DNA from 2 places in the Salicibibacter cibi genome. Region 2 is predicted to be linked to the other one. Evidence: predicted binding sites of a transcription regulator. Region 2 holds the regulator's gene; the other holds the start of a gene.
What was found. The regulator LexA, encoded in region 2, represses DNA repair genes until DNA is damaged. The targets are predictions, from matches to a motif close to CGAACATATGTTCG.

Region 1 (15,263 bases), 1.3 Mb from region 2:
AGAGCGATTAAGATGGGAAATTTTGTGATCACGCTGCAAATGAGTATACTAATTGTTATTTTGAGTCAACACTAAAATCCATGGTTGATATTCGTGATTAAATACGGTATCACTATTAGCGAGCGAAGGAAAAACACGTAGACTCCTGTGGGAAAGCGCAGGGCGAAGACCCCGCAGGAAAAAAGCGAACTTCTTTTTTTCCGAGGAGGCTGAGCTCGGGGCCCACGGAAAGCGTAGGGTTTTTCCGTAGCGGTCACTACCAATCATAATTGCCCCTAGTTTGTCAGCCATAGATTTTGGTGAAGAGTCGTTATTTTATTTGTAATATTATTTTTGTTATTAGCAATGCTTTATTTTTGAAAAATATGATTTATCCAAACAAGGAGCGAAGGGAAATAAGATGCTGTTCAAAATGTTGAGGAAGGATATTGCCCAAAAAAAGACGATCACTGCGGCGCTATTTATTTTGATCACACTATCGTCTTTATTCGTTGCCAGTGGTTCGAATATGGCGATGGAATTAACCCATTCCATGAACACCTTATTTACGAAGTCCAATGCTCCGCATTTCGTGCAGATGCATGCTGGTGAACTGGATGAGGCCGCTATTGACCATTTTGCATCAAGAAACAGCGACGTGAAAGAACAGCAACTTGTCGAGATGGTTAATATTGACGGATTAAATCTGACATTAGGAGACAATCCTACACCAGAAACAAGTGGTATCATGGATCATTACTTCGTTGAGCAAAATAAAAAATTTGATTACTTGCTTAATTTAGAAAATGAAATCATCCAGGTTTCCCAAGGGGAAATTGCCGTTCCTGTTTACTTCATGCAGCAATACAATCTGAATCTTGGAGATAAAATCAGAATAGCAGATTCCCCATTTGATGCGACATTCACAGTCGTAGATTTTGTTCGTGATGTGCAGATGAACCCGTCCATCATTCATTCAAAGCGATTTGTCGTCCATAACGATGATTTAGATATGCTGAGCAAAAACGTTGGCGAAATTGAATACATGGTGGAATTTCTACTCACTGACTTAAGCAAACTGAGCGAATTTAGAAATGCCTATCAAACAGCAGGCATGCCCCAGCAAGGTCCGAATATTGACTACCCGTTATTTCAGACGTTGCACGCGCTAACAGACGGTGTGGTGGCAGCCGCCATCCTATTCGTCAGCGTTATGCTTACACTGATAGCGATGCTTTGTATCCGCTTTATCATGCTTACGACGCTTGAAGAAGATTATAGAGAGATTGGTATTATGAAAGCGGTCGGTATTGAGCAAAAGGATATTAAAAAAATGTATTTGTTCAAATATATCATGTTGGCGGCTTTGGCTTCTGTGACTGGTTTTTTGATCTCTTTATTTCTGAACGATCTATTGACGGCCAATATTCAGCTCTATTTTGGTGCTGCCGAAAAGAGTATGCTGCACTATATGGTTCCGTTTATTGCTGTGCTTGTCATCTTCTTAACGGTTCTACTTTATTGCACGTTAATACTCAGAAAGTTACATAAATTAACAGCAGTAGAAGCATTACGCTCGGGATATATGGGAGAGGAAGCTAACGCAAGTCGGAAATCACTATCACTGAGTAAAAGTAAATACGTTAACGTTCCTGTTTTCCTGGGGTTAAAGGATGTCTTCGGGCGGTTCAAAATGTACAGCTTATTATTATTTGTCTTCTGCGTATGTTCCTTTATGATCATCGTCCCGGTCAATTTTCTGAATACCGTCCAGTCACCTGATTTTGTCACGTATATGGGGATCGAGCGAAGTGATATACGGATCGATTTACAACAATCAGACGACACCATGGAACAATTTAACCATATGCTCGCCTATATTCAAAACGACGAAGATGTTGAGCAATTTTCGCCGCTGATCACCAGTCAATTCAAAGTCGTCAATAGTGATGGCGCTGAAGAAAACATCACCGTTGAAAGTGGAGATTTTTCTATTTTTCCGTTGGAATATTTAGAAGGGGATCCGCCATTACGCGAGCAGGAGATCGCGCTTTCCTATTTGAATGGCCAGGAGTTGGAAAAAAATGCGGGGGATCGTCTTCATTTAATCATCAATGGGCAGGAGCAGGAGATGATCGTCAGTGGTATCTACCAGGACGTGACGAATGGCGGCAGAACAGCAAAAGCGTTGATGCCTTTCAATCCCGATACCGTGCTTTGGTATGAAGTGAGTGTGGATGTAAAACATCCTATTAATATCCGGGAGAAACTGGATGAATATGCAGAGATTTTTCATCCGGCGAAGGTCACGGATTTGCAAGGCTATTTAGCTGAAACATTTGGACATACGATCGAACAGCTCAGACTTCTAACCGTTTTAGCGATTATCATCGCCGTCAGTATCGCCTTGCTCATGACATCGTTGTTTCTGAAAATGTTAATAGCCAAAGATGACGCTCAAATCTCAATTATGAAGAGTATCGGTTTTTCTTTCAAAGATATTCGAACCCAATACGTTACCAGGACATTGCTTGTGCTGGGGGTCGGGATTATTTTCGGGACAATCGTTGCCAATACGGTTGGCCAGCGTGTCGTTAGCCTTCTGCTATCCTTTATGGGTGCTTCCGAAATCAGTTTTGTGATCGATCCTATCCAAGCTTATATTCTTTGCCCATTGTTATTAATGATTGTGGTGACTATAGCCACATTCATGAGCATCGTATCTATCAAGAAATCCAGTATCGCTGATCTGGATGCAGAATAAGGGAGTGCTGATATGGAAGTTGTATTAGAGTCAAAGCAATTATGCAAAACATATAGGCTCGGTAAACATCATCACCAACACGTTCTTAAAAATGTGAATGTACAAATGAAAAAAGGAGAATTTGTAGCGGTGATGGGACCGTCCGGTTCTGGTAAATCGACCTTGCTGTACAATATGAGCGGCATGGACCGCATGACCGCCGGAACTGTGATGTTCGATGGACAGGAGATCTCAACACTTTCCGAAACAGAGTTGTCCAAATTGCGCTTACATCATATGGGGTTTATTTTTCAAGGCATTCATCTATTAAAAAACTTGAGTGTTTTTGACAATATCATCCTATCAGCATACTTGGCTAAGAAAAGCAGTCGTCATCAAATAAACGAAAGAGCGCTGGAATTAATGCAGCAGACAGGCATTGCAGACCTTGCCCATCATGACATTACGCAGGCTTCAGGTGGACAGCTGCAAAGAGTGGGCATTTGCAGAGCACTGATTAATGATCCTGAAATGATCTTCGCTGATGAACCCACAGGTGCACTCAATTCTAAATCCGCTACCGAAATTATGGATATATTAGCGGATGTCAACCAGACAGGGACGGCAATTCTAGTAGTCACCCACGATGTCAAAGTGGCTGCAAAAACAGAACGCGTCCTTTATATGGTCGACGGAAACATTGTCGGCGAAAAGTTGCTAGGCAAATATAATCAGAATACCGACGAAATAAAAGCCAGGGAAGAAAAGCTTTCCAGATGGTTAATGGAAATGGGCTTTTAAGTCAATTTGGATTGCTGAACAACTTGCAGCTATCAACTGAAGCCGGGATGCCGCTTCCATGGCTTCGCTTTCCGCGGACGAACGGTCAAGCATCATTGCGCAAAACCGGCGCTTCGGGGTCTTGACGCGTCCGTTTTGATATCTATGCCATTGCAGCGCCCCCCATAGCAATTTCTCCTGAAGCGGGAGACATGCCTTCCGCTGCCTAATCTGTCTGATTGGTTAAGCATCATTGCGCTAATCCGAATAAGTTGTTTGAAGCCCTGGATCATGTACACAAGGGTGTGCAGAAAGGAAAAAAATATCGACCGACCTCGCCAAGTCTTTTGATATGTTCAAACCGGAATAACAAAAACACTTCTTATCGCTGGAATATATTTCGAGTTGAAAACGAACGTATATTCCACTAAACTAATACATATAATCAGAACAAACGTTTCATTTTTCTAAGGTTGGAGGCAATCATCATGAAAAATAAAGTAATCTTTCTTGTCGATATGGAATCCTTTTACGTCAGTGTTGAAAAGGCTGACCACCTAGAATTGAACAATCGACCTGTCATTGTATCAGGAGACCCCGAGCGCAGAAGTGGCGTAGTTCTTGCGGCTTGCTCTGTGGCAAAAAAGCATGGTGTTAAAAACGCATCGAGATTAGGTGAAGCCCAATTGAAATGTCCCAACGCTGTGGTAATACGCCCAAGAATGCAAAAGTATCTTGAGGTGTCTTTGCAAATCACCAATGTTCTTGAACGATTTACGGATCAGGTTGAACCATACTCTATTGACGAACAATTTTTGGATGTAACGGGTTCGCAAAACCTCTTGGGTCTTCCTTGGGAAATGGCGAAGAACATTCAAGAAATTATCAAGAAAGAGACTCAAATCCAGGCAAGGGTGGGCATAGGTCCCAATAAATTTCTTGCAAAAATGGCCTGTGAAGGTTTTGCTAAAAAGAATGCCTCAGGGATTTTTGAATTAAACGCCAACAATATGAAACAATTTATGTGGACCTTACCCATTGATAAAATGCACGGTGTCGGAGAGCGGATGAGCGAACATTTATGCAAAATGGGAATGCGTACCATAGGGGATTTGGCCACCTATCCTTTATCCACCTTGAAGAAAAGGTGGGGGATCCCCGGTCAAGTGCTTTGGGAGACAGCAAACGGAATCGATGCTTCCCCTGTTATTGCAGATTCGCACAGCAACCAAAAGGCTATTGGCCATGCGATGACGTTACCTCGAGACTACTCTTCAAAATCAGATATTAAAGTGGTATTGCTTGAATTGTGTGAAGAAGTTTGTCGTCGGGCTCGCTCTGCTAGTGTTATGGGAAGGACGGTTTCAATCAGTGTGCACGGGGCAAACGTTGGCTCTCCAACCGGATTTCACAGACAGGTCACATTATTGAATACAACGAATAACACGATGGATGTGTACCGTACAGCTTTGGAGTTATTCGAGCGCTTTTGGGATTGCGTGCCTATCCGTAGAATTAGTGCGGGGTTATCCAATCTTTGCAGTGCCGACAGTGTGCAGCTTGATTTGTTCAACAATGTGATTCGAAAAAGAGATCTTGATTACACGGTGGATAGCATTAAAAATCGGTTTGGAGACGCTGCGATTGTACATGCCTCATCATTGACCGATGCCGGTCAAGCATATCATAGAGCTGCCACGATAGGAGGACACTATAAATGAGGGAATATTTACAGCGGGGGAATAAGTTGTGGGAAGGTTCCAGGATGTTTCTTCCTCAACATAAGCAGGCTTTATTAGATCATAAGAAAGAGCAACAAAAGGTGAAAAAACCGGAGCTGGATGAACAGGAATTGGAAGAATTGAATCAAACCTTTCACATGGCCTTGGCTAACAAGGCGCCTGTAACATTTACGTACTATCAAGAAGGGCAATTTTCGGAGCTTGTTGGTTACATTGACGGTTTTCTTAGGGATCGTAAGGAATTACGCATCATTGACCAATCTCAACAAATCCACATATTGAAAACTGATAGTATTGTGGCACTGAAATAAAGTTCAGTCGTTTACTAAAAATTTGATAAAATTATGGATCTCCCCCTTGGAAGGCGAATCCCTATTAGTCTTACAAATCATCCATTTTTATCCCTGTATTATTTTGTATTTCTCAATAGGTGAATAGTGCTTGTCTACGATCTCATCAAATTCACGGAACAATATGCCCGGTTTATCGATGCGGTTATGGCAGATAAAAATCAAACCTGCCTTTTGAAAAACTCGTCTATATCTCAAGTTACACGGAAAAAATTGAATTCATTAAGCGAGCAGGGTATTCAAACGGAGCACTACTGTTTGTTCTTCTTCCCCATCTATCTTACCTTGAGGAGATATATGCCAATTCGTAGCGATTGAACTTATGAGTACTTTTATTTCCTCATCTGTCATTCTTGATATCGTAATCTCATCATTTTCAACACGATAATCGACATTCTCTGCGAAGTTAAATTTATATTGAAGTACCGTTTGTAACCCTTTCAAGGTGTTAAATTTCATTTGATACCCTTTTAAAATGGCATTTTCCAATTCTTCCTCATACTGTTTAGCGTAATCGAATAATCCGTTATATTGAAAATTATCCCCACTTATTTGATTGAGAAAATCAACATCTTCTTCGCGGATGGCGCGTTGTATTTCCAGTTCAGTGATCCCTTGAAACCTTGCATGCTCAATCAACATGGCCGTCAGTTGTGAGATTTTTGTTCTCACATTCATTGTTACTCCTCCTTTGAATGATCATGTTTGAATTTCCACAAAACATCTAAATAGGACTGCTGAATAACGGAAAAAGACTGGCACATAAGCATTTTCCGTTGGTGTTGTCAAAGCTGGATGCAAGGAAATCCATCCTATAAGCAAAAAACCCTTGCACTTCTGGCAACGTATAGATGACGCTGCAATGCGAGACTCCAGCGGAAAAACGGACGCGTCAAGCCCCCGCAGCGCCGGTTTTGCGCGAGGAAGCTTGACCGTTCGTCCGCGGAAAGCGGAGCCATAGAAGCGGCATCCCGGCTTCAGCTGATAGCTGCACGTTGTTCAGCAATCCCTAAATATACTGGATTTAATCAGAAGGATAAGGATCGGCAAGCAGAATGTTGTTTTTATCATCGAAAAATTGCGTGAGCAACATTCCAACTTCTGTTTTCTTGCTATCGTGTGCCATCGCAAATTTCATCATTGCATAATCATGAGACCGTTCTTTCCATTTATCACCTCCACCCTCCCAAACATGTTTTTTATATATCGTCCTTGCTTTCCTTTCGGTTTCTGCTTTAATTAATGCATGAAATGGAAGGGAAAATTCATAATATCTCATTGCCATTCGGCTCCTTTGCAAATAACGAACGTTCTAAAAAAAGACAAAGAGGAGCCTGCGGTGAGCAGACTCCTCCAGTTTTTACGCTTATTTATTTTTGCATCAACAAATGCCTAAATGATACTGAATTCACTATGATGATATCATCTTAATGCAAGTCGAAAACAGTGTCAACCCTAAATGTGAAGAAAACATGAACATCGTTCTAGCCAATAAGCACTTTATCTTCAGGATAATTGATGCGACTTGGTCTTTGTTTGTAGGTCAGCAAGTAAGCCAGCGTTAAAGGGCCTAATCGTCCGACAAACATAGTGATCATCATAATTACTTTACCGATAGGCGAAAGCTCTTCTGTTAAACCCATGGACAAACCTGTCGTGCTAAAACCGGAGACGACATCAAATAACGTCGTGAGGAAGTGGACATCATGTAGTCCCTCCGTGATCGATAGTAACAAAGTGGTTCCAACAATCCACGCTAAAGAGCTCATCACGACTGCAAGTGCGCGCATAACCGTCTCCAATGCTATTTTTCGATGGAACGCATGGACCTGATGACCACTCCTAAACGTATTGATCGTCGCAAGTACAATAATGGCAAATGTATTGGTTTTTATGCCTCCACCCGTACCACCGGTAGAAGCGCCGATAAACATGAGGACGATAATGAAAAATTGGGAAACGACAAGCATACTCCCAATATCAAACGTGTTAAACCCTGCACTCCTAGGGGTAGCACTTTGAAAATAAGCAGCTAATAAACGTTCGGTTAATGATAATCCTTCGGTTGCCGGATTAAAAAGTTCGACAACGAAAAGAAAGAAAAACCCTCCGAGCAAAAGCGTTCCTGATGTAACGAGAACAAGCTTGGAGTGTAAAGACAGCTTCTTTAACGAACGTTGCCGGTATAAATCAACTAGAACCATAAAACCCAGGCCGCCGATAATAAAAAGTCCAGATAAGCTCAGATTCACAAGAGGATCCCCAAGATAATCTTCCATACTGTTGTCAAAAAGCGTGAATCCTGCGTTATTAAAGGCCATCACTGAATGAAAAAGAGCGGAATAAGCAGCCTCTGCCCAACCCATTTCACCACTCCAATGGATTGTTAGAATAAGGACTGTTACGGCTTCTAAAGCCAAGGCCAGAAGCAGAATCGTCATCGCCAATCTGGAAATGCCACGTGCGGAAAACGTATTGGTGGTGGGTTGAAGAAGTAGGCGGTATTTCATCCCCATCACTTTTCCAACCAAGATGGCAACCGTTACCCCGAAAATCATAAAACCAAGCCCGCCCAATTGTACGAGAACGAGGATGATCGTTTGCCCCAAGTATGAAAAATCCCCGCCGGGCTCCAATACTGCAAGACCTGTTACGCATACAGCAGAAACCGCCATAAATAAGGCATCTATAAAACCGACGCTCTCTCCATCGGCGGAGGATTGCGGAAGAGCCAGCAAAATCGTGCCAATGAAAATGAGGGTTATGAAACCAAAAACAATCCACTGAGGCGGACTGAAACGAATGGCTTTTTTCTGCGGACGCATGAGTATAACACCTACTTCGTTTTGCCTTTTTCCCGGTAATCTTTTTGGAGCCGCTTGATATCTTTATGTTTACCGATAATTGTAAGAATATCGCCGTGATGGATTTCATCTTCAATGTGAGGCGAAATATTAACCTCTTCGTCTTCATCCTTGATGGCCATAATAATACACCCATACGTCTTATTGATGTTTAATTTTTGGAGGGTGCATCCATCCATGGCCTTAGGTGCTCGTATTTCAGCCATGTTGTACTCCGATGAAAGTTCCAGATAATCGATAAGATCACTGGAGCTCAACAAGTTCCCTAATCGCTCTCCCATATCTCGTTCCGGAAAAACAATATTGTCAGCACCGATTTTACTGAGCACTTTCCCGTGATGATCATCCTTGGCTTTAGCCGTAATCTCAGCGATATTCAGTTCCTTAAGAATTAATGTTGTTAAAATACTGGACTGTAAATCTTCACCGATCCCAACAATAGCATGGGAAAATTTATGTAAACCTAATTGTTCTAAGGCTGTCTCGTCAGTCGCATCGATCTGAACGGCATGGGTGACATAAGGCGTGACCTCTTGTACGATTTGTTCATCTTTATCAATCGCTAAAACATCTTTCCCATTATCAACCAGTGTTTTGGTTACACTTTGACCGAACCGCCCAAGCCCGAGAACAACAAATTGTTCTTTCACATCTACCCCTCCATTCCCACTAGAGACATTCTCATTTTATATCTTTTTACCAAAAAATCAAAAAAGGAGCCTGAATGGAGCAGACTCCACCGATTGTCAAGCATATTCAATTTGTATCAGTATTGTTTAATTTTTATAAAAAAGTTTGATCACATTCGAATGTGATATTCAACAATCGCGTTTCGATTTTGGAATAGCTCCTTGAGTCAATTAAAAATTTTTCATATTGGGTCAACACTAAAATCAATGGTTGATATTCGTGATTAAATATGGTAACACCACTAGCGAGCGAAGGAAAAACACGTAGACTCCTGTGGGAAAGCGCAGGGCGAAGACCCCGCAGGAAAAAAGCGAACTTCTTTTTTTCCGAGGAGGCTGAGCTCGGGGCCCACGGAAAGCGTAGGGTTTTTCCGTAGCGGTCACTACCAATCATAATTGCCCCTAGTTTGTCAGCCATAGATTTTGGTGAAGAGCCTTCATATTTTACCTTAAAACCGATTCCTCCAACAACATTCTCTCTACTAGGATTGAATAACCTCGTCAATTATTATTCTCTCTTTAGCAGGATCAAACAATGAGTCAAAAGAAGGAGAATCGGAACGCGGCTTGGGGCGGAACTCCGCTTATTCCACAATACGATCTGTCCCGTTTCAGCAGGATCGGAGGTTGATCTGTGTCCAATTATTAGATTAACATCACAATTATTTAGTGTTGGCTCTCATCATCTAATAATTCAACAGAACCTTCCTCTAACGTCAGAACGCTTCCCATTTAAATAGCGAGCAGCCACAAAGCTGCCCGCATCCTTTCCTATCCTTGAATATAATGCTTATAGGCACTCCCCGTAATAAAAGGAGAAAACGCACCATTCGCACATAGATACAATCCATGCATCGCGCGCGTGCAGGCTGTATAAAGCAAGTAACGGTCCCGCTCGCGATGATAATTTGCCGCAGACGCATCACTGACGACCACCGCATCAAATTCAATCCCTTTCGCGAGATAGACGGGCAATACGAGCAGTGCCGCTTTAAACTCAGACGTCTGTTCATGAATAAGTTGCACGTCCCGCCCTGCCTTTTCCAACTGCCCCCATATCTTTTCACTTTCCGCGAACGTCTTCGTCACAATCGCCACCATGCCCAATTCGCTTTCTTCGAGTTGCTTGGCAAGCGTGCCCACATAGCGATTATGCTGCGCCTCATTTTCCAGCTGCTTCATCTCCGGGATCGGCCCCGGCCGTTCAAAAGCCTCGATCTGTTCGCCATTCGGAATCAACTGCTTCGTAAATTCAACGATCGGTTGCGTAGAACGATAACTCCGATGCAACGTGATCGTTTCCTGTTCTTTTGCAGCCGGATCCTCTGCCAGTGGCGCATTCCCCGCGCTTGTATGCGCGTGCACCGCTTGATTGGCATCGCCAAGCAACGTCAGCCGGCTTGATGGAAACAAATGCTGCAGATAACGGATTTGGATCGTCGTATAGTCCTGGGCTTCATCGATGAAAATATGGCGGATATCCGCGTAGATTGGCCTTCCTTTTAACAGGTCTTCAAAATAGAAAAAAGGCGCGGCATCCTCCCAGTGCATCTCCTTTTTTTGAAAATGATACGCGATTTCCTCGGCAATCACTTTATACCCTGCCCACCGGAAAAACTGGATATACATCGCTTCCGCATCCAGAACGTCGAAGGTTTGAATTTGTTTTCTCAGCGGTTTTACTGCGCGACGAACGACGAGCTTTCGCAATAAATCCTCTTGCAATACGGCATCGTTGAATGCCCCCTCATTCTCTGCTACCTTTTCAAACACCTGGTTGTACGTCTCTTGATCCAACAGATCCATTTTCTCATCGACCCAGGCTTTCGGCCTTTCTTCTCTTTCGGTGATTTGCAACATTTGGAGCAGCCATTCGGCCACCATTTCCAGACGGTCAGACATCGACACGGACGACGCCATTTGATAAAAATAGTCCTGAAGTTGCTCCTTTGACACCCATACCTCTCCGCGAAAATAAAGATCTTTAAAAATAAGACCGGCGCGGGAGAGCGAGACTACATAATCGTGAAGATGTTCGATGAAACGAGGGTCCGTTTTCACCGACAAGCCTTGGGAGCGGGTCGATTCAACCTGTTCGGATAAAAAATATTCAATATGGGCGTGGGGACTTTCCAACTCCCAACCGTTCGGCAACCGTTTTTCAAAATGTTGAAAGAGCGTTGACTGCTGCAGGTTATCTTCCCCCAGTTCCGGAAGGACGTTGGAAACATAACGGGTAAACAGCGGATTTGGCGAAAATAACAACATATTCCCGGCATCCAACTTTTCCCGGTGCTTATACAGGAGATAAGCCACGCGCTGCAGCGCCGCTGATGTTTTCCCGCTTCCCGCGGCTCCGCGTACGATGAGCATTTTGCTTCGTTCATTGCGGATCACTTGGTTTTGTTCCCGTTGGATCGAGGCGACGATGCTCTTCATTTGCGGGGACGATTGCTGGCCGAGCAATGATTGTAAAAGCTCATCGCCAATCGTCAGTCCGGTATCAAACATTCCTTCAAGCTTTCCGCTTCTTACAATGTATTGTCGCTTCAGGGTGATGTCGCCCTCTACATCTCCGTCTAACGTCGGGTAATGGGCACGCCCTGGCGCAAAGTCGTAATACATGCCGGAAATTGGTGCACGCCAATCGTAAACGAGAAATTCTTCATCGTTTTTATCCATCAACGAAGCGATGCCGATATAAATCGGTTCCGTTTCGTTTTCCCCGTCTTCTGTGAAATCGATTCGGCCAAAATAAGGACTTTCTTCTAATTTATTCAATGTCTTTTTTTGTTGATGAAGAAGCCCGTGGCTGCGCTCACGTTCACTCAGCAACTCGGCGCGTTGCTTCAGGCTTGCTTGCGTTTCAATGACATCATCCGGCTCATCAAGGTTAACGGTCACATCATCCCAAAACGTGCGCCGAAGCTCGATGACATCATCTTTCAGCTCATTGCTTTCTTCTTTTAATGATTCTTTTTTCTTTTTCACACGGGAAATGACGGCCTGCAACCGTTCACTCTCTTTTTCCCAATCGATATGTTCCTGACTCACCGGAGGTTCTCCTTTCGCTCTAAAAAACGTTCCAACTTATGTTATCATTACGGACATCTAATGTATCACGTTTCCATATACGTATCAAAAACATGGGGCGGAGCAATGAAAGGAATGGTGAAGCGTGGGCAACGGTTCTTTTTTCAATAAAAGCGATCCAAATGGATAAAGCAGCTAAGATGAAAACGTTCATGATCATGATGAAGGTTTTCCCTTTCTTTATTTTCCTATCCATGCACATAACGTATTTTTGGTTGCTTACGATCGCGGGTTGGGCATGCAGCATTGGATAACGAATTAAAACAAGGAGGAATGGCGTGATGCCAACGATCACTTTTTTTGATCGCAGTGACCGTTTTCTCATTCCTATTCTTATTCTATTGATGATCGGGACGGCGTTCGTCTATCCGTTATTGCCGGATGCGGTTGCGATTCAGTTCAATCCGGCGACATCCGAGGCAAGCTCGAGCGTGCACAAAAATTTTGGTGTCTGGGGATTGATAGGGGTTATGGTGATTATCCTATTCATTTGTAATGCGAGCAAATTTATGCCGCCGATCCGTCCCCTCTTCGATGATGGAGCGCCGTCAGTGCAACAAATCGAGGCGGCAAACATCAGCAAGGCAATGCTTATTCGGATTAAGTGCGCGATCATCATCGCCTTCACCGCCCTCCACGTAGGCATCATTCTTTTTAATCTTGATGCGTTGCCCTACCCGATATTTTCACTGCTTACGACAGGCTTCGTCGTATTGATGCTGTTATACTTCGCTCGATTAATAGCCACATTTAATCCGCCCGTGAATCTATGGGAAGAGGAGCAGCCCACCGAGGTCAAAAAAGTCGCGAACCGTTATATTGCTACCGGGTTAATGGTGATGGCGGCCAGCATCGTGAGCATGCATTTTATCAACAGCACGGAATGGGTACTCATTTGGGTTGCACTCGCGACGATTGTCGCTCCGCTCGCTTTGATGGTGTTCGGCATTGTGAAAGCCAAGAAAAAATGGGAGCAAATTGAAGCAGATTAACAGTTTTTTGGGGCACAAAAATACTCCGGGATGCGTTGCTATCATGAATTGGCTGATATATGTCTTGTTTTGGCTGATAAAACCGGTTTTTGGCTGATATATTGTCAGTTTCCGCTGATAAATGAATCCGCTGCCCATCGTCCCTGTTAAAAGAAAATACTTCTTTTTTTGGGGACGTAAGAATGTCCATCGAGAATAATTCTCAATACGAGGTACGCTGGGAGAGATTCATTCAACCACTCTCCCCTAGTGCTACAAGTTATGTGCATTTGATCTCTCTGGTTGGTCGATAGGTCTAAATATTCTGCCAATTAAGCATTTCACTCGCGTTCCCTACCGTCTCTAATCCCTTTCATCCCCCGACATTATCATTCTTATCCACTAGTTCGATCGGATCGCCCCGTCGAATCTTGCCATTCGTCAATACTTTCCCGAAAGCACCACCTCTCCATTCCGGAAACATCGTATCCTTTAAACCAGGGAGTACCTCATCCATTTGCCAACAAGGTTTTGTTTCTCCACATATCTCAATGCTGTTTTCCCCGATATGAAGGATTTTACCTCGACTTTCCTTTAGGGAAACACCGTTGATTAACAAATTGGCACGTCGATTCATAGGATCAAGAGAAGCCCCCAACTCGTTCATCATTTCTTCCCACAGCTCCTCTTCAATGATCGTCACCTGACGGCGTCCTCCCAGATTTGCATTGCCTGCGATCCCATTACCTTTGTTGAAAATCGCTTCTTCGGCCGGAACCATCGGTCCTCCCTTCATAAGTTTAATCCAGATGTTTTTGAGTTGATTCCCCATATTCAAGCTCCTTTTTTGGTTTGTTTTCTATTTTAACATCTCTTGGGTAAAGCTCATCTTTGCGAGCCCGCGAGACCATTTCTCCAATAATATCAATTCCCCAATTTCAGCATCCTTTTCGCGATTGCCAATTTGTTTTTATAGGGAGGGTACAGGAACGGAAGCCGGACTTTCGTGCTTCGATTGGTGATGCCTTTCTGATTACTAAACGTTTGGAAGCTGTAATACCCGTGATAGGCACCTATCCCGGAGGGGCCGACGCCGCCAAACGGCAAGTGAGGGTTCGCGACGTGCATGATCGTGTCATTGACACATCCCCCGCCGTACGACGTCCGCTCCATAATCTTCGTTTGCAGTTTTTCATTTTCGGTAAACAAATAAAAGGCGAGCGGCTTCGGTTGGGCATTCACGTCATCGACGGCCGCGTCGATATCCGTAAAGGTGATGACAGGTAAAATCGGCCCGAAAACCTCTTCTTGCATCGATGCCGCTTCTCTAGAAAAAATATCGAGAATCGTCGGTTCGATAAAACGATCCGCGCGGTCGTGCGCCCCGCCGTATACCACTGCATCGCGATCCGCGTCGAGTATCCCCTTCAAACGATCAAAATGCTTTTCATTAATGATGCGCCCGTAATCTTCATTATTTTGAATATCATCCCCGTAAAATTTATTGATTTTATTTTTCAGCAGTTTCATGAAGCGTTTTTTAGCCTTTTCATGAACCATCACATAGTCAGGCGCAATGCACGTTTGCCCGGTATTGATGAACTTGCCCCAGGCAATCCGTTCCGCCGCTTTTTTCAGGTCGGCATCTTTATGGACGACGGCCGGCGCTTTGCCGCCTAATTCCAACGTAAATGGCGTGAGATTCCCGGAAGCCGCTTTCATTATTATTTTTCCAACTCTCGGACTTCCCGTAAAAAAAATATAGTCGAATCGCGTATGGACCAAAGCATTGCCTGTGTCCGCTCCCCCTTCAAGCACCCGAACATAAGAGGAATCAAAAATGTCGGCGAGCATCTCTTTAACGAGCCGAGCTGTTGCCGGTGTATGTTCCGACGTCTTCAACACGACACAATTTCCGGCAGCCATCGCGCCAACCAATGGCTCCATCAATAGCTGAAACGGATAATTGAACGGACCGATGATCAGCACTGTTCCGTAAGGTTCGTTTACAATGTAGTTTTTTGACGGTTGCATATAAGTAGGCGTCTTGAC
Region 2 (15,263 bases):
TCATCCGATGATTGAAACGCGTTCCAACGCTCATTGTTGTCAAATACGTTGCTGTACTCTTCTTTAAAGAGTTCAGGTGACACATTATCTTGAATGAACGTTTGCACTTCAGACGTGCTTGGCCATAAGTCGTTGAAAAAGACATCGTTTCCGTCTTTGTCTTTCCCGAATGAATCTTTGCGAAGATCGACATTAACGGTTCCCGCGAGCGCATAAGCCACGACTAGCGGCGGGGAAGCCAAATAATTGGCACGCACGAGCGGATGAATTCTGCCTTCAAAGTTACGGTTCCCGCTTAGCACCGAGGAAACGAGCAAATCATTGTCTGCGATCGCTTGCTCCACTTCTTCCGGTAGTGGGCCGGTGTTGCCGATGCACGTCGTACAACCATATCCAACGAGATTGAAACCGAGCTCGTCTAAAAACGGCATTAACCCTGAATCTTCAAGATAACGGGTGACAACTTTTGATCCGGGAGCGAGGGATGTTTTCACATACGCCGGAACATCCAGCCCTTTCTCAACCGCTTTTTTGGCCATTAAACCTGCACCGATCATCACGGACGGATTGGAGGTGTTCGTACAGCTCGTAATCGCCGCGATCGTTACGGCTCCGGTAGGGAGCGTGGACGTTTCGCCATTCGGATGCGTAATCTCCACTTGTTTGTCCAATTCATCTCCATCAAGTCCAAAACCTTGATTGCCTTCCGGACCGGTAACGGCTTCTTTGAACGATTGTTGCATATCATTGAGTTCGATCAAGTCTTGTGGCCGTTTCGGACCGGCCAACGCCGGTTCAATATTGTCCAATTTCAAAGGAACCACTTCTGAATAGTTCGGCTCGATGGCATCCTCGCTGTAAAACAACCCATTTTCCTGGCAATAGGCTTTTACAAGCGCAATTTTCTCTTCGCTCCGTCCTGTCAGACGCATGTAATTCAAAGCTTCTTCATCGACCGGGAAAAATCCGCACGTTGCGCCGTATTCCGGTGCCATGTTGGAGATCGTGGCACGGTCAGCAAGCGACATGGATTTCAATCCGGGACCAAAAAATTCGACGAATTTGCCGACGACGTTTTTCGAACGCAACAGCTGGGTGACTTTCAATGCCAAGTCCGTTGCGGTCGCACCGTCAGGAAGGCTGCCTTCAAGCTTCACGCCAACCACTTCGGGAGCAGGAAAATAAGACGGTTGTTCCAACATGCCCGCTTCCGCTTCAATCCCGCCGACGCCCCATCCAAGGACTCCGAGACCGTTAATCATCGTCGTATGGGAGTCCGTGCCGACGAGCGTATCCGGATAGGCGACCTTTTCTCCTTGGTCATTTTCTTTTACGTGCACAACATTCGCCAAGTATTCCAAGTTCACCTGGTGAACGATGCCGGTTGCCGGCGGAACAGCGCTGTAATTGTCAAACGCTTGGGTTGCCCAGCTTAAAAGCTTATAACGTTCTTCATTCCGCTCAAATTCGAGATTCATATTCCGCATCAGTGAATCGTTTGTGCCGAACTGGTCCACTTGCACGGAGTGATCAACGACGAGGTCTGCCGGAATCGCCGGATCGATCGACGCCGGATCGCCCCCTACGTCCTCCATCGCTTTTCGAAGCGAAGCAAGGTCCACGACCGCGGGAACCCCTGTAAAATCCTGAAGAATCACGCGGGATGGCTTAAACGGCACATCTTCGGTCCCGCCATCCTTCGTTCCCCAGTTGGCAAGGCTTTCCACGTGTTCCGAAGAAATCACTTTGCCGTCTTGTTGTCTCAGTAAAGATTCCAGTAATACTTTAATTGAATAAGGCAACTTGTTAATGTCGCCGATACCCGCTTTTTCCAAAGCGGCGAGGTCGTAATAATAGTAGGTTTCATTTCCTACATTCAGCGTTTTTTTCGCCTGATACATGTCGTTGGTTTCTCCCATGTATACCCCTCCTCTGTCTCTATCATATAACAATCTGTTAAAAATGTCGAAGCAAAACTAGCATCAAACCTCTCATGGGAGTTTGACAGTATTAAAAAAGCAAGGAGATGTGCTAAACTAGTCTTAAGAGTTTAGAACGTGGTGGTGAGCAACGTGGGTACAGATATATTTATGTGGTTGATTGTCCTTTGGTCTGTGTTCATGATTGTGTTCATGTTTATCGGCGGCTTTTTCATGTTTCGGAAGTTCCTGAAACGCCTTCCGAAAGAAGATGGGAACTCCATTCTCGACTGGCAAGACTACTATCTTGAAAAAACCCGCCATCTTTGGACACGCGAGCAAAGCGATTTACTGGAAGAACTCGTCTCGCCCGTTCCTGAATTGTTCAGGGACATCGCCCGTGAAAAAATCGCGGGGAAGATCGGAGAGCTGGCGTTAGATGAGCACGCAAAACAAATGAACGAAGACTTGATTATCCGCGGTTATATTTTGGCAACCCCGAAACGTGACCATAAATTTTTGCGAAAAAAACTGGATGAAAAAGAGATGGATTACAGCCAATATGAACAGCTGTTTGATTGAAAAAACCGGGATTCCGTTTTGGGAATCACCGGTTTTTTCACGTTCTTTCTCTCATGGGCACGTCCATGATCGGGGTGTTGATTTCTTGTTGTTTCTTTTTGAACATAAAAAGCATGGCAATGCGCCACGGAAGAATCATCCCGTATGCAAGCAAGAAAAACATCCCAGCCAGTTGAGGGAGATGGATTTGTTCCCCGATGATGAGCTTGATAAGCACACGGACAAGGAGCAATCCCATCAATAAAAAAATAAACAATTTGGATCTTTTCATATAGATATCGCCATTGTGTATTTCAAAGCGTGACGTGCGAATCAATAAATAAGAAGCTGCGGCACCGACCATCAGTGGCGCAATAATACGGGCAATGGGAAGATGCGTGGGTTCATATAAAAACATCAAGAAACCGGTGCTCATCATGAGTGGCGGGATAATGATTTTTTTCACAGTTGCCGGTTTTTTGATGGCTTTCATTCGCACTATGATAGCGAACGTCCCCATCATGGCCGCGCCAATCGTTGTAAGTATAAAAAGTAATGTTGTCTCTGTTATATTGCCCACCTCCTTCGTACAACTTAATCATACCTTTTTCAAGTAAGGTGATCAATATATGGCCGAAACGAGAAGTGACCAAAAACAAAAACACCCCCAAATCCTAAAGAGGTGTTCCGTGCGATTATTTTTTTCCTTGTTCTTTTTGCATTGCTTTCATCATTTGATTGATCTTCTTTTGGGATGGATTCTGTCCCATTTGCATCATCATCACGCGCAGCATTTGTTCATTGATCGGCGGGTTTTTCTTCATATAATTAACCATTGTTTTTCGGGCAATGAAAAACCCTCCCACAAGACCTGCGAGCAAGGCTGCCATTGCGATCAAAACAACCCAAATCGTACTCATGCGGTTATTCCTCCTTACGTCGATCGTTCGGCACCGGATAGGTTTCGCTTAAGCAAACATCATCTATTATACCGTATCGATCAAACGTTGAAAAGGGATCACGCATCAATTAACCAAAAAGATGGGTATGCATTTTGATCGGTTTCAACCACCCATATCTTTCCCGCTCGACATCACAAGCAAAAAAGTAAGGATCATACGCCTGTAATTGATCAAACCATGGCCATTCGTCCTCCATATGAAGGGTGCTCCAAATTTGCACTCTTCTTTCAGCGAGCATTAATTTTACTTTTTCGCTCCCTTCCAAATAATAGATGAGACCATCATCTCTTCCCTGCGGAAAAGGAGTTATTTGCGCGGAAGAAAGCCATTCCCCCAAATGATGAATCGAAATCGGCTGACAAATATAATCGACTTGTTTTTGGACTTCATGGCGAAGGGAAGGTACTGTCTCATACTCTTTAAAAAGTTGAAAGAGTTTGTTTTCCAATTGGATAAATTGCCGGGCGATTCCCGGCTTTAGAAGATAGATGTCATATCGGTGCACATGCTCGCCCTCCTTTAGATGTCCTTCCCATTATTTTAATGCCTGTCCGCAAAATAATATGTCAACATTTGTATGATAAAACCCGGTAATGATCGACAATTTTTTTGTCCCGATAACATTCTTTCGCACAAAAGGTGCCCTGGCGTTTATCCAGGACACCTTCCCAGGGCGCTGCTTACTGTTCCAGTAAGGTCTTCACTTCATTTACAATAGTTTCTTCGTGAAATCCGAAAGCTTCCATCACAACGTTGCCGGGAGCTGAAGCTCCGAATTGATCGATGCCGATCGTCTTGCCGTTCGCTCCGGCATAACGTTCCCAACCGAACGTAGCCGCCGCTTCCAGTGTCACCGTTGGAATAGCAGTGTCGATGACCGATTGCCGATAAGCTTCCGATTGCTTTTCAAAAAGATCCCGGCTCGGCATACTGATGACACGAACGGCAATGCCTTGTTCGGAGAGTTTCTCCTTTACTCCCATAGCGAGTGCAACTTCCGATCCTGTCGCGACAATCGCCGCCGCCGGCCGATCGGCATCCGCCAAAATATAAGCGCCTTTTTTCACGTTTTCATACGTGCGCGCCGGATCCGTCATCGTTGGAAGCCCTTGTCGCGTTAATACGAGGGCGGTCGGATGATCTTTTGCTTCCAGCGACAGCCGCCAAGCTGCAACGGTTTCATTCCCATCCGCCGGCCGGATAACGGAAAGGTTCGGCACCGCACGCAACGATGGCAACTGCTCAATCGGTTCATGGGTCGGTCCGTCTTCGCCGACCGCAATGCTGTCATGGGTAAAAACATAGGTAACGGGAACACCCATTAACGCTGACAAGCGAACGGCCGGCCGCATATAATCGGAAAAGACGAGAAAGGTTGCTCCATACGCGTGCAAGCCTCCGTGTAAGGCAATGCCGTTTAACGCTGACGCGGTGGCAAATTCCCTCACCCCAAACCAGACATTACGGCCTTCACGGTTGTCCTTCGTAAAATCTTCATACGCGTCCATCAATGTATTATTGGAAGAGGCGAGGTCGGCAGAACCACCGAACAGCCCGTCCACTTGAGACGAAATCGCCTGAATTGTTGCCCCTGAAGCTTTTCGGGTGGCAAGTGTATCTTCTCCGGCAACGTAACTCGGCAACGTTTGCAACTGATCCGTTTGCCAATCACGGTCAAACGCGCGCCTGAGTTCTTCGGCTTTTTCCGGAAATGCCTTGCTGTACCCCTCAAATGTTTTCATCCATTGTTGATACCCATCGACGGCTTCGTCTTGTTTCTTTTCAAAATAAGCACGAACATCATCGGGAATATGGAACGGTTCGTGATCCCATTCATATGCTTCTTTTACGAGCGTGGCTTCTTCATCTCCAAGCGGCTTCCCGTGTGCTTCATTTGTGCCTGCACGGTTTGGCGAACCAAAACCAATAACGGTTTTTACTTCGATAAAACTCGGACGGGGATCTTCTTTCGCCTCTTTAATCGCGCGGTCAATAGCCTCAACATCATTACCGTCTTCGATAAAGATCGTGTGCCAGCCATACGCTTCATACCGCTTGCAAACATCCTCCGAAAACGCGCGATTCAAATCGCCGTCGAGGGAAATATCATTGGAATCGTAAAGCACAATCAACCGTCCCAATTGCTGGTGGCCGGCTAAAGAAGCGGATTCCGAAGCGACGCCTTCCATGACATCCCCATCACTGCAAATCACATACGTATAGTGGTTGAATAATTCATATCCTTCCCGGTTGTACGTTGCGGCAAGATGGGCTTCTGCCATTGCCATCCCTACCGACATGGCAATGCCTTGTCCGAGAGGGCCGGTCGTCGCATCTACCCCCGCCGTATGTCCGTATTCTGGATGGCCGGGTGTTTTGCTCCCCATTTGCCGGAAGTTTTTCAACTCTCCGAGACTCAAGTCGTATCCGCTTAAATGAAGCAAACTGTACAGCAACATGGAGCCGTGGCCTGCGGATAAGACAAAACGGTCCCGATCCCACCAACCAGGTTTCGTCGGGTTATGTTTGAGATGCCTCGTCCATAATGCAAAGGCCATCGGCGCTGCACCCATGGGCAACCCCGGGTGGCCTGCATTTGCTCGATTGACGCTGTCGATGGACAATGTCCGTATCGTATTAATGGCGCGTTTTTCTATGTTTGAAGTCAATGTTTCCATCCTTCCCTTTATGAATTGTCTCTATTGTTATGATATATGGTTTCTAAAAGTAAAACAAGAATATCTTTCATCCTTTTTAGAAAACCGGGCGTTTCGCCAAGCTTTTATGACGAAAGCTTTCGTCCAATTTATGCAGGCAAGAAAATTTGAGTTATATTTTCTTATCTGCTAAGAAAAAAAGCGGCGCATCACTTTGACGAGCGATGCACCGCTTTTTATCGTTAGTAAGAACGGCGGTTGCCTTTTGCACTGCGTAATTTTTCCGGGGTTACTTCGTTTCCGTTCTCATCGACGACGGATACATTTTGAATCTGCTGTTTAAAAGAGGTCCTGAAATTCTGTAGATATTCTTCCCGCAAGCCTTTTTGCTCGTCTTCCTCATCTGCAGTCAACCCCGTCGTTTTCTGTCGTTTGGCTAATTCATTAATACGGTCAAGCTTTTCATCGGATATCAATGAAGCTCCCCCTTATAGAATCATGAATGATGCTTAACGACACTATAACGTTCATGCCCGCAAGAAATCAACAGGCAACAGTTCATATTATAACCTAAATGAATGGCTGAATATAAATAGTCCCTGATATGCTTTCTTTTTCGTCCCCATTCTTTTATTCCCTCTACCAATCCGTATGTTCAACCGGTGTTGGCACAAGTGCTGTTGTTTGAGGATGCCCTTCCGCTTCCGCCTCACTTGTCCCAATCGAGTGATCGGCAACCAACGTCATAATGATGATAGAAAGGGCGAATAAAAACAATAACATGCGTTCTTGTCCTTTTCCGCGTTCTTTTCCAACTTGTTGGTTCATTATAAGAAAACCTCCGAAACGTTTGTTCTATTTATTAGTATAGCAGAACTATCGTTCGTGTCAAGCATTTTAAGGAACTAATGTTTGCAAACGTTTGTTTTATATGATAAGCTATAAAAAATAAATATTAACGAGGTGAATGAAATGAAAAAGCTTTCGCAACGACAAGAAACGATCCTTGCATTTATTAAAGACAATGTAAAAAAGAAAGGATATCCGCCTTCAGTAAGAGAAATTGGGGAAGCGGTCGATCTTGCCTCGAGCTCAACCGTTCACGGCCACTTGGCCCGATTGGAAAAGAAAGGGTATATTCGTAGAGACCCGACCAAGCCAAGAGCGATTGAAGTCCTTCATCTGGATGAACAAGGAAACGAAATTTCCGAAGCAGACAAGCCGGCAAGTGCTTATGTTCCTTTAATCGGAAAAGTAACCGCAGGCGTTCCCATTACAGCCGTCGAAAATGTAGAGAGCTATATGCCGTTGCCCGACGATTTTGTCGGAATTGACCAGGTATTCATGCTCACCATTGAAGGAGACAGCATGATTGACGCAGGAATTCTTGATGGTGACCAGGTGATTGTGCGCCAACAACCGACCGCAAATAACGGTGATATTATCGTAGCGATGACGGATGAACAAGAAGCAACCGTCAAACGCTTTTATAATGAAGGGAACCACATCCGATTGCAGCCGGAAAACCAAGCGTTGGAACCGATCATTCTTGACAATTGCCAAGTGCTTGGAAAAGTAAGCGGTGTCTTTCGTACGATCTCGTGAAAAAATTGCAAACCTAAGAGGGCGGGAAGATCAAACGTTTCCTTCCCTTCCCAATTTCAGGGTTTAAGTTGACATAATAATATTATTGGAACTTAATTCCGTTTCTGTTTTACTATATGCACATCGCATATCTGTTTAGAACGGCTTGATTATTTTTTCTTCCCGTTTCGGTTTTTCTTTTTGCGATAATGCCCTGCTGTGATCAGTACAGCGAGAATCAACAGCCCGGGCATGGAAGCCGCGATCGCTAAAAAAAGACCAATTTCCAACACACCCATCACCTCGCGATCTTTGCCAATATGGTATGTATAAACGAGCGCGAGGTGATGCGACGAATGATTAGATTGGCACGTTGTTGATGAGACTCCGAATGATGGATTGGTTCGGCGTAATGGTCGTCATGAAGGGGTCCATGAAGACCGAAATAACGTTCGGAGCTTCGATTGAGTAACCATGAGGTGTCCATGGAGCCCGAACGGAAATATGCGGTCTCCACTCTCGCTCTAATCAAAGAACCTTTTCCACGAAAATAACCCCCGAGCTGATTTCGCTCGAGGGTACCTTTACACGCGCAACGTGCAGGGAATTTTTTTGTTATTCATTCTCCAGAATCGAAGAGACAATATGCAAAGAGTCCCATTCTCCCCCGGAGACGCTTATAATCGGATACTTTTTCGGATAAAAATTGTCTCTAATCTCCTCAACGGAAAGCCCTTCTTTGTGAAGATGTTTTACCTCTTCGGAAAGGTTCTCAAGGTGATCCAGTTTTTGCTTTAACATCTCTTTCCCGTTTTCTACATATCCGGCATGACCACAAAATAACGATTCAAAATCATAAGCGAGCAATGTTCGGATGGAATCCATCGTTTGCGGAATGGATTCGCTGCTCATAATGACCTTCGGTTTCGGTGAGACAAATAAATCCCCTGAAAATAGCGTACCGTTTTCTTCATCGAAAAGCGCGACATGATCATCGGCATGACCCGGTGTATAAATAACTTTCCATTCCCGATTTCGAGATTGGATCGTACCATCGAGTAGCGTGGCCTGAAACCCTTCCCGCTTCCCCCAAGTCATCTGACGATACTCCGGATAGGGCGAATCTTGGGCACATATACCAATCCCTTTCGGATGAACATGAATAGGCACTTCAAAGTTTCGCTGCAACCACGGCGCTGTTCCGGAATGATCTTCATGGCTATGGGTAAGGGATACAAAATCAATCGAATGCGCTTCATAAAAAGGAATAAGTTCAGACTCCATGCGCGGTGGTCCGGTATCGACTAACATCCCGTCAACCAAAAAGGCATAGACGATATTTGTTTTTTCCCCTCCGAGAACAACATCCATTTTTACACAAGTCACATCTTCTTTTTCGTATACTTGCATCACAGTTGCACTCCTCTCCTTTTTTTATTATTTTGAAACAACTGCCATCGTACAACGAGCGACACAGATCAACTTTTCATTTTCATCGGTTATTTGAATATCCCAAACCATAGTCGTGCGTCCTTTATGAAAAGGCGTAGCGGTTGCCGTAACAACGCCGTCGGTTTTACTGCGAATATGGTTTGCATTAATCTCCATTCCTACCGGATTGAATTTTTGCGGATCTATATTCATTGCCGTCGCCATCGTTGCCGCCGTTTCCGCCAACGCAACCGATGCCCCGCCGTGCAGAATACCGGCCGGTTGCCTCGTCTTAGATCCCACGGGCATCGTCATGATCAAACGGTTGGAACTGAGTTCCACATACTCCATTTCTAGTTCGCCAACAAGGGAATCTTTACCCCGCGTTCGCATTTCTTCGGCAAAAGCTTCCTTATCATCCACATCATACAAATCCAATACATCTTGAGAAACAATCATTCCTATCCGCTCCTTCTGTTTGGTTTTATTTAAGAATGTTCATTCTAAATCAATCAAAAAATAACATTTAATCGTAGACAATCAGTGTCATGCCTTATTCCATTTTTTTTCCTTTTATTACGCGTTTTCACCAACACACGTAATTCCACAAACGAATTATTGAGAACCTGTCCATTTGAGGGAATGGATCGGTACTCTTGTCCCGCTAGGTACAGCTTTTCTTCCGTTTGAGGATTAGATCAGGATTGTCATTCCTCTCGAACCAGCTTTCCCTCTCTTTGAAGGTATGAAGTTACACTTGTGTAGGGACGCCTCTGACCCTTACTACGCATCCATTTTCCCATTTTAGTGCCCAATGCTGGGTGACCGAGTAATTCAACCGCTCTGCACTAGTGGAAGGCGATGTATCAAGTTCCGGTTGCCTCTTTAGTAATTGATAAATATCCCTGGGAGATAACAATCCTTCCGTCTCAGGATAAAATCAATCCTCTCCGTTGATTTATCATTAGAGGATCTAGTTATATATTACCAAAATAGATGATTAAAGTCAGTTGGGAAATCGTTGAGTGGGGACTATTTTTAGGTTTTCCCGATTTTTTGGTGCCACAACCACCACGTGGAGACTAATATTAAGCAGATCCCCATTATTTCAACCGTTTCCCTCCTCGTACTTGCAAGTTTTCCTAATAGGCGTATAATGAAGGAAGATCATTAAAATATTTTTCCGCTAGAGGTGTCGAAAGACTGAGAGGGACGTGCGTCCTAACTCTTGGAACCTGACCTGGTTCATACCAGCGTAGGGAAGTGGATGGCATGGATGTACAGGTGCGAACGCCTGTGATGTATGCTTTGCTTCCCCCTGTGGATCACAGAAAAGGGGATTTTTTTATGCACCAACGGACGCTTGCAATGGTTGAAATCGCTTTGATGACGGCACTCGCGTTTATTTTGAGCTTCGTGAAATTTCCTGGACCTTGGGCACAAGGCGGCTCGGTTTCTCTTATCATGGTGCCGATTTTCATTATGGCTTTTAGGCGCGGATGGCGCGTTGGGGTTTTGACAGGATTGCTCGTCGGGATCGTGAATTTAATGTATAATGCCTCAATTATTCATCCGATCCAAATGCTATTGGATTATCCGGTGCCCTACGCAGTTCTTGGACTTGCCGCATTGTTTGCTTTTCGCAATAGCAAGGGGAAATTGTCCGTAAACTGGGCGTTTTTCGGTTTGTTATTCGCCGGCTTCTTACGATTTCTATCCCACGTCGTCTCCGGTGTTGTTTGGTTTGGGAGTTTCACCCCGGATGGAATGAATGCTTATCTCTATTCGGTTGGGTACAACATTTCCTATTTATTGCCGGAAATTTTGATCACCCTTGTTGTCCTCTACATCCTCTCCAGGGCACAGCCTGATTTTTTTCCAATAAAAAAAACTACCCCTCATCTTCCCTCTTAAGAACTGTGCACGGGCGCACCATACGTTCGTGCATGTTACTTTTCATGCCTCCCCCTTGACTGATGGCTCACGCATGTTATTATAATAATGACCAATTTGTTCATTCGGTCATTTTCTCGAAAAGAGGTTATCAAAAATGATCACTAACAAACGCGCCACGATTTTAGAAGCAGCGAAACGGGCGTTTTCTTTATTTGGCTATAAAGGCACATCAGTCGCCCACGTTGCCAGGCTTGCCGGTGTTGGCAAGGGCACGATCTATACCGAATTTAAAAATAAGGAAAAAATGTTGGAAGCCGTGATGGATGGCATTTTACATGATCTCGGAACCATTTTTGAACGGGTGAAACACAACGACGAACAATCCATTCTGAAATTGCACCGTGCCTTATATGATACGTTGCAATATCGCAAAGAGCATCAACTACTGACGCATCTTGCCGAAGAAGTCAATGTCTACGGTACGAAAGAAGCGGTGTCTGCGATGCAAAAGGTTGAAGATTTCATTATCACCGCTTTGGAACAGGCCATTGCGCAAGGGGTGGAAAAAGGTCGTCTGCAAGTAATGGACACGGAGATCACAGCCTTCACCATTTATAAATTATACATTGCGTTCATCGTTGATTGGGAAGCGAAAAAACGTCCGCTGACGGAGGAAGAATTGTTTCAGGTCTTTGAAAATCACATTTTTAAAGGAATCGTTGTTCGATGATACACATAAATGATGTTTTTTTTGAATAAAAAATGACCATTATATTATTATGGTCATTCGGTCGAATCAGGGGGTTTTACATTGAAGGGTTTTATTGCCGAATGGAAGGCTATTTTCGCAGACAAAAAAATGCTCATATCGATCATCGGCATTCTATTGGTTCCTGTTTTGTATGGAGGCATTCTGCTTTCGGCTTTCTGGGATCCGTACGGTCAGCTTGAGGAGCTTCCCGTTGCTATTGTGAATGAAGATGAAGGAGCTGAATTGGACGGAGAAGAAGTGAATGCCGGGGATGAATTCGTAGACGAACTATTGGAAAGCGAAGATTTCAATTGGCATGTGACGGATGCCGATGAAGCAAAACGAGGCTTCGATGCGTTCGATTATTATTTATACGTTTTCATCCCTGCTTCTTTTTCTGAAGATGTGTCTTCTTTACAGGATGAGGATCCTGAAAGTGGAATGATTTATTATGATATCAATGAGGATGTTAACTTTGCTGCCTCTCAAATGGGCACGCAGGCGGTGGACACGATTGAAGAGGAACTGTCCCGGACACTAACGGAAACTTATGTGGAAGTGATCGATGATGCATACACCGAGCTGGCGGACGCAACAGTAGAGCTTGAGGAGGGAGCTGAAACACTTGCGGACGGTGTGGATTCAGCGCTTGAAAACATGGGCTCCCTTACGGAAGGTTTGTCAGACTTGCGTGAAGGTGCCGGCTCCTTACATGAAGGAACGAACGAAGCCGCTGAAGGCACCAATGAATTGCGAACGGAAGTAGAAGCTTTCGCGGAGTTTTTCCATAACAGTGAAGAAATCGATCAATTGGAAGACACGTTGAACGAGATGCAAACGGATGTAACAAACGCCCGCGCTTATTTGGAAAGTGACGATGCGGAACAACTGGAAGAATCCCTTCGTTCGCTTGATGAAAATTGGGCGGCTGCAAGCGCCTCCCTGCAATCAGCCGAAGATTCGCTAGGCCAATTGGACGATCGTCTGGAAGACATTGACGAACCCGTTCAAGACGCACAAGGTACCCTCGATGATATCCGCGAGATGAATGATCGCCTGGATCAATGGCAAAATCGGGCAAATGAAAGCTTGAATGATTTAGAATCGTTTGCAGGGACCTGTTACGAATGGCAAGAAAGGCTTGACGAATGGGATGACGCCGATGAAGAAGCTCAAGGTTTATCCGATTATATTGCTGAAAACTACCCGGAAGATGAAGAATTACAAAGCTATGCGGATACATTTTCAGAAACAGTTGACGGGATTGACGCCGAAGATGGTCAATCGTGCCAACAAATCGATGAAACCATAGATGCTTTAAATGAGACGTATGATGATATGGAAGAGGCAACGCCGGAGCTTTCAGAGCAACTCGAAACGATCGATGCAGCATTCAATGAAACCACAGATACGATTTCCGACGGACAGGAAGACGTGTCAAACTGGATAAATGAAGTAAGTGAGGAGTTGGAAAATGCTCGTACTGCCGCACCGGAAGGGATCGGTGATGGAGACATCGAGCTATTGGAAGTGTTTCCGCAAGCAAGATCCACATTGGCAGATTTGGATGAATCTCTTTCCCAAGCAGACGAAGTATTCTCATCGGCAGACGCTACGATCGATGAAGCGGAACAGGCGGTGCAGACGCTTGATGAAGGCGTACAAGATTTGAACGAAGGAGCAGACGAACTGTCGTCGGAAATGCAAACAGCATTCGAAGGCGGCCTTGAGATTGAAGATGGCCTCGAAGAACTCGATGACGGATCCCGTGAACTGCACGAAAATCTTGAGACATTGGCTGAAACGTTATTGGAAAATGAGCTATCTGAAGAACAGCAGGAGCTCTTCACTTCCCCCGTTGAATCCGTATCGGAAAGTGAAACCATGGATTACACGTACGGAGAAGGATTATCGCCTTATTTCTTATCGTTGGGATTGTTCGTCGGAGGTTTGACGCTCTCGATCATCTACCCATTTTATCAACCGTTGACGAAACACGAAACGGCCTGGAATTGGTTCTCCGGTAAGTTGGGCGTCATCTGGACAGTAGGCATACTTCAAACGATCGCGCTCATCGGAGTCACCTTCTTCGGACTTGATTTGGATATCGCCAGCCCTGGTTGGTTTTCATTTTTCATGGTCTTCTCCGGCCTTTCCTTTATGACGCTGATTTTTATGCTCGTTGCCATATTGGAAAATCCCGGGCGCTTCATCGCGATTATTTTATTGATCATACAACTCGGAGGAAGTGGAGGTTCTTTCCCCGTGGAACTAACTCCTGCTTTTTTCCAATACGTGCACAACTTACTGCCGATGACGTATTCCGTTGAAGGATTACGGGCGACGATCATGATGGGCGAACCGGGATTGTTGCTTGAGTCTTGGCCGCTGCTGTTGATTTTACTTGTATCATCGGGAGTGACTTTCCTGTTTTTTGCCATCAAACACAAGAAAAAGACGGAATCATAAGGGACAGCTACCCATTGTAGCTGCCCCTTTTTTCTCTCTGCCGATAAGAAAGGGGCACTTTAGCCCCTCAAACGAGCGACGCCAATACCGACACGCGAGAGATATAACCTACTAATCGCTCGTCATCGTCTACCACAGCAATTGGATACTTCGCTTCCGTGGCGATTGGAATTAGCTTCTCGATATACGTTTCAGGATCGGTCGTGTGATAATCGGATTTGATAATGTCTTTCAGTGATTGATTTTCCTTGTTGGCTTTTATTGCATCGTCAATCGTTACAAGACCTTCAAGTTTTTTGTTCTCACCGATCACAAACACGCTCGAAATCCCATGATTTCTCATTTCTTCAATCGCCAATTTAGCTCCGCCTCCAACAGGAACAATCGCCGATGGTTTAAACATGACATTTTGCGCCTGCAATACTTTCGTTTTATCAATGTCTTTTACAAATTCTTTAATATAATCGCTTTTCGGGGTTTCCAGAACTTCTTCCGGTGTGCCGATTTGCTCCATAATGCCATCCTTCATAACGGCAACCCTGTCACCGAGTTGAAAAGCCTCGTTCACATCGTGTGTAATAAAAATAATCGTTTTTTTCAATTTGGCTTGAATGTCCAACAATTCCAATTGCATCTCCCGACGAATCAACGGATCCAATGCACTGAATGGTTCATCCATCAGCAGAATATTCGGATCAGTAGCCAAAGCCCTGGCCAAGCCAACTCTCTGTTGCATACCGCCACTCAGCTCACTGGGTCTTTTTTGTTCCCATCCTTCAAGCCCAACGGTTTTTAATACTTGCTTAGCCGCTTCTTCTCTTTCCTCTTGCTTAAACCCTTTGACTTCCAAACCATAAGCGACATTCGTTAAAATCGATCGATGGCTGAACAGGCCAAAGTGTTGAAAAACCATGGCCATATTGTTTTGCCTAAATTCGCTTAACGTCTTTTTCGAGTAGGGAACAATATCCTCCCCGTTCACAATCACTTTTCCCGCGGTCGGTCTATTCAACATATTTAAACAGCGAATCAA

Region 1: HUG20_RS03040 (DNA polymerase IV) is a predicted target of LexA. The motif match lies at 3,915-3,928, and genes of this name have one in related genera.

The regions. Positions count from the first base shown of each region.
Region 1 covers NZ_CP054706.1:613,657-628,919, reverse strand. Annotated here, with positions in the region: gene HUG20_RS19060 (hypothetical protein) at 1-75, shown strand, start outside; gene HUG20_RS03050 (ABC transporter permease) at 401-2,743, shown strand; gene HUG20_RS03045 (ABC transporter ATP-binding protein) at 2,756-3,523, shown strand; gene HUG20_RS19000 (hypothetical protein) at 3,503-3,694, opposite strand; gene HUG20_RS03040 (DNA polymerase IV) at 3,991-5,223, shown strand; gene HUG20_RS03035 (YolD-like family protein) at 5,220-5,555, shown strand; gene HUG20_RS03030 (hypothetical protein) at 5,817-6,272, opposite strand; gene HUG20_RS19335 (hypothetical protein) at 6,424-6,555, shown strand; gene HUG20_RS03025 (hypothetical protein) at 6,619-6,873, opposite strand; gene HUG20_RS03020 (TrkH family potassium uptake protein) at 7,079-8,419, opposite strand; gene HUG20_RS03015 (potassium channel family protein) at 8,431-9,108, opposite strand; gene helD (RNA polymerase recycling motor HelD) at 9,919-12,201, opposite strand; gene HUG20_RS03005 (SdpI family protein) at 12,522-13,232, shown strand; gene HUG20_RS03000 (MOSC domain-containing protein) at 13,585-14,043, opposite strand; gene HUG20_RS02995 (aldehyde dehydrogenase) at 14,136-15,263, opposite strand, start outside.
Region 2 covers NZ_CP054706.1:1,886,625-1,901,887, forward strand. Annotated here, with positions in the region: gene acnA (aconitate hydratase AcnA) at 1-1,919, opposite strand, end outside; gene HUG20_RS09670 (DUF2621 family protein) at 2,091-2,501, shown strand; gene HUG20_RS09675 (CcdC family protein) at 2,539-3,060, opposite strand; gene HUG20_RS09680 (YneF family protein) at 3,176-3,400, opposite strand; gene sirA (sporulation inhibitor of replication protein SirA) at 3,510-3,947, opposite strand; gene tkt (transketolase) at 4,123-6,111, opposite strand; gene HUG20_RS09695 (DUF896 domain-containing protein) at 6,342-6,575, opposite strand; gene HUG20_RS09700 (hypothetical protein) at 6,739-6,927, opposite strand; gene lexA (transcriptional repressor LexA) at 7,072-7,704, shown strand; gene HUG20_RS19485 (hypothetical protein) at 7,854-7,976, opposite strand; gene HUG20_RS09710 (MBL fold metallo-hydrolase) at 8,299-9,093, opposite strand; gene HUG20_RS09715 (hotdog fold thioesterase) at 9,121-9,507, opposite strand; TPP riboswitch at 10,293-10,393, shown strand; gene thiT (energy-coupled thiamine transporter ThiT) at 10,387-11,028, shown strand; gene HUG20_RS09725 (TetR/AcrR family transcriptional regulator) at 11,165-11,740, shown strand; gene HUG20_RS09730 (YhgE/Pip domain-containing protein) at 11,822-14,230, shown strand; gene HUG20_RS09735 (quaternary amine ABC transporter ATP-binding protein) at 14,298-15,263, opposite strand, start outside.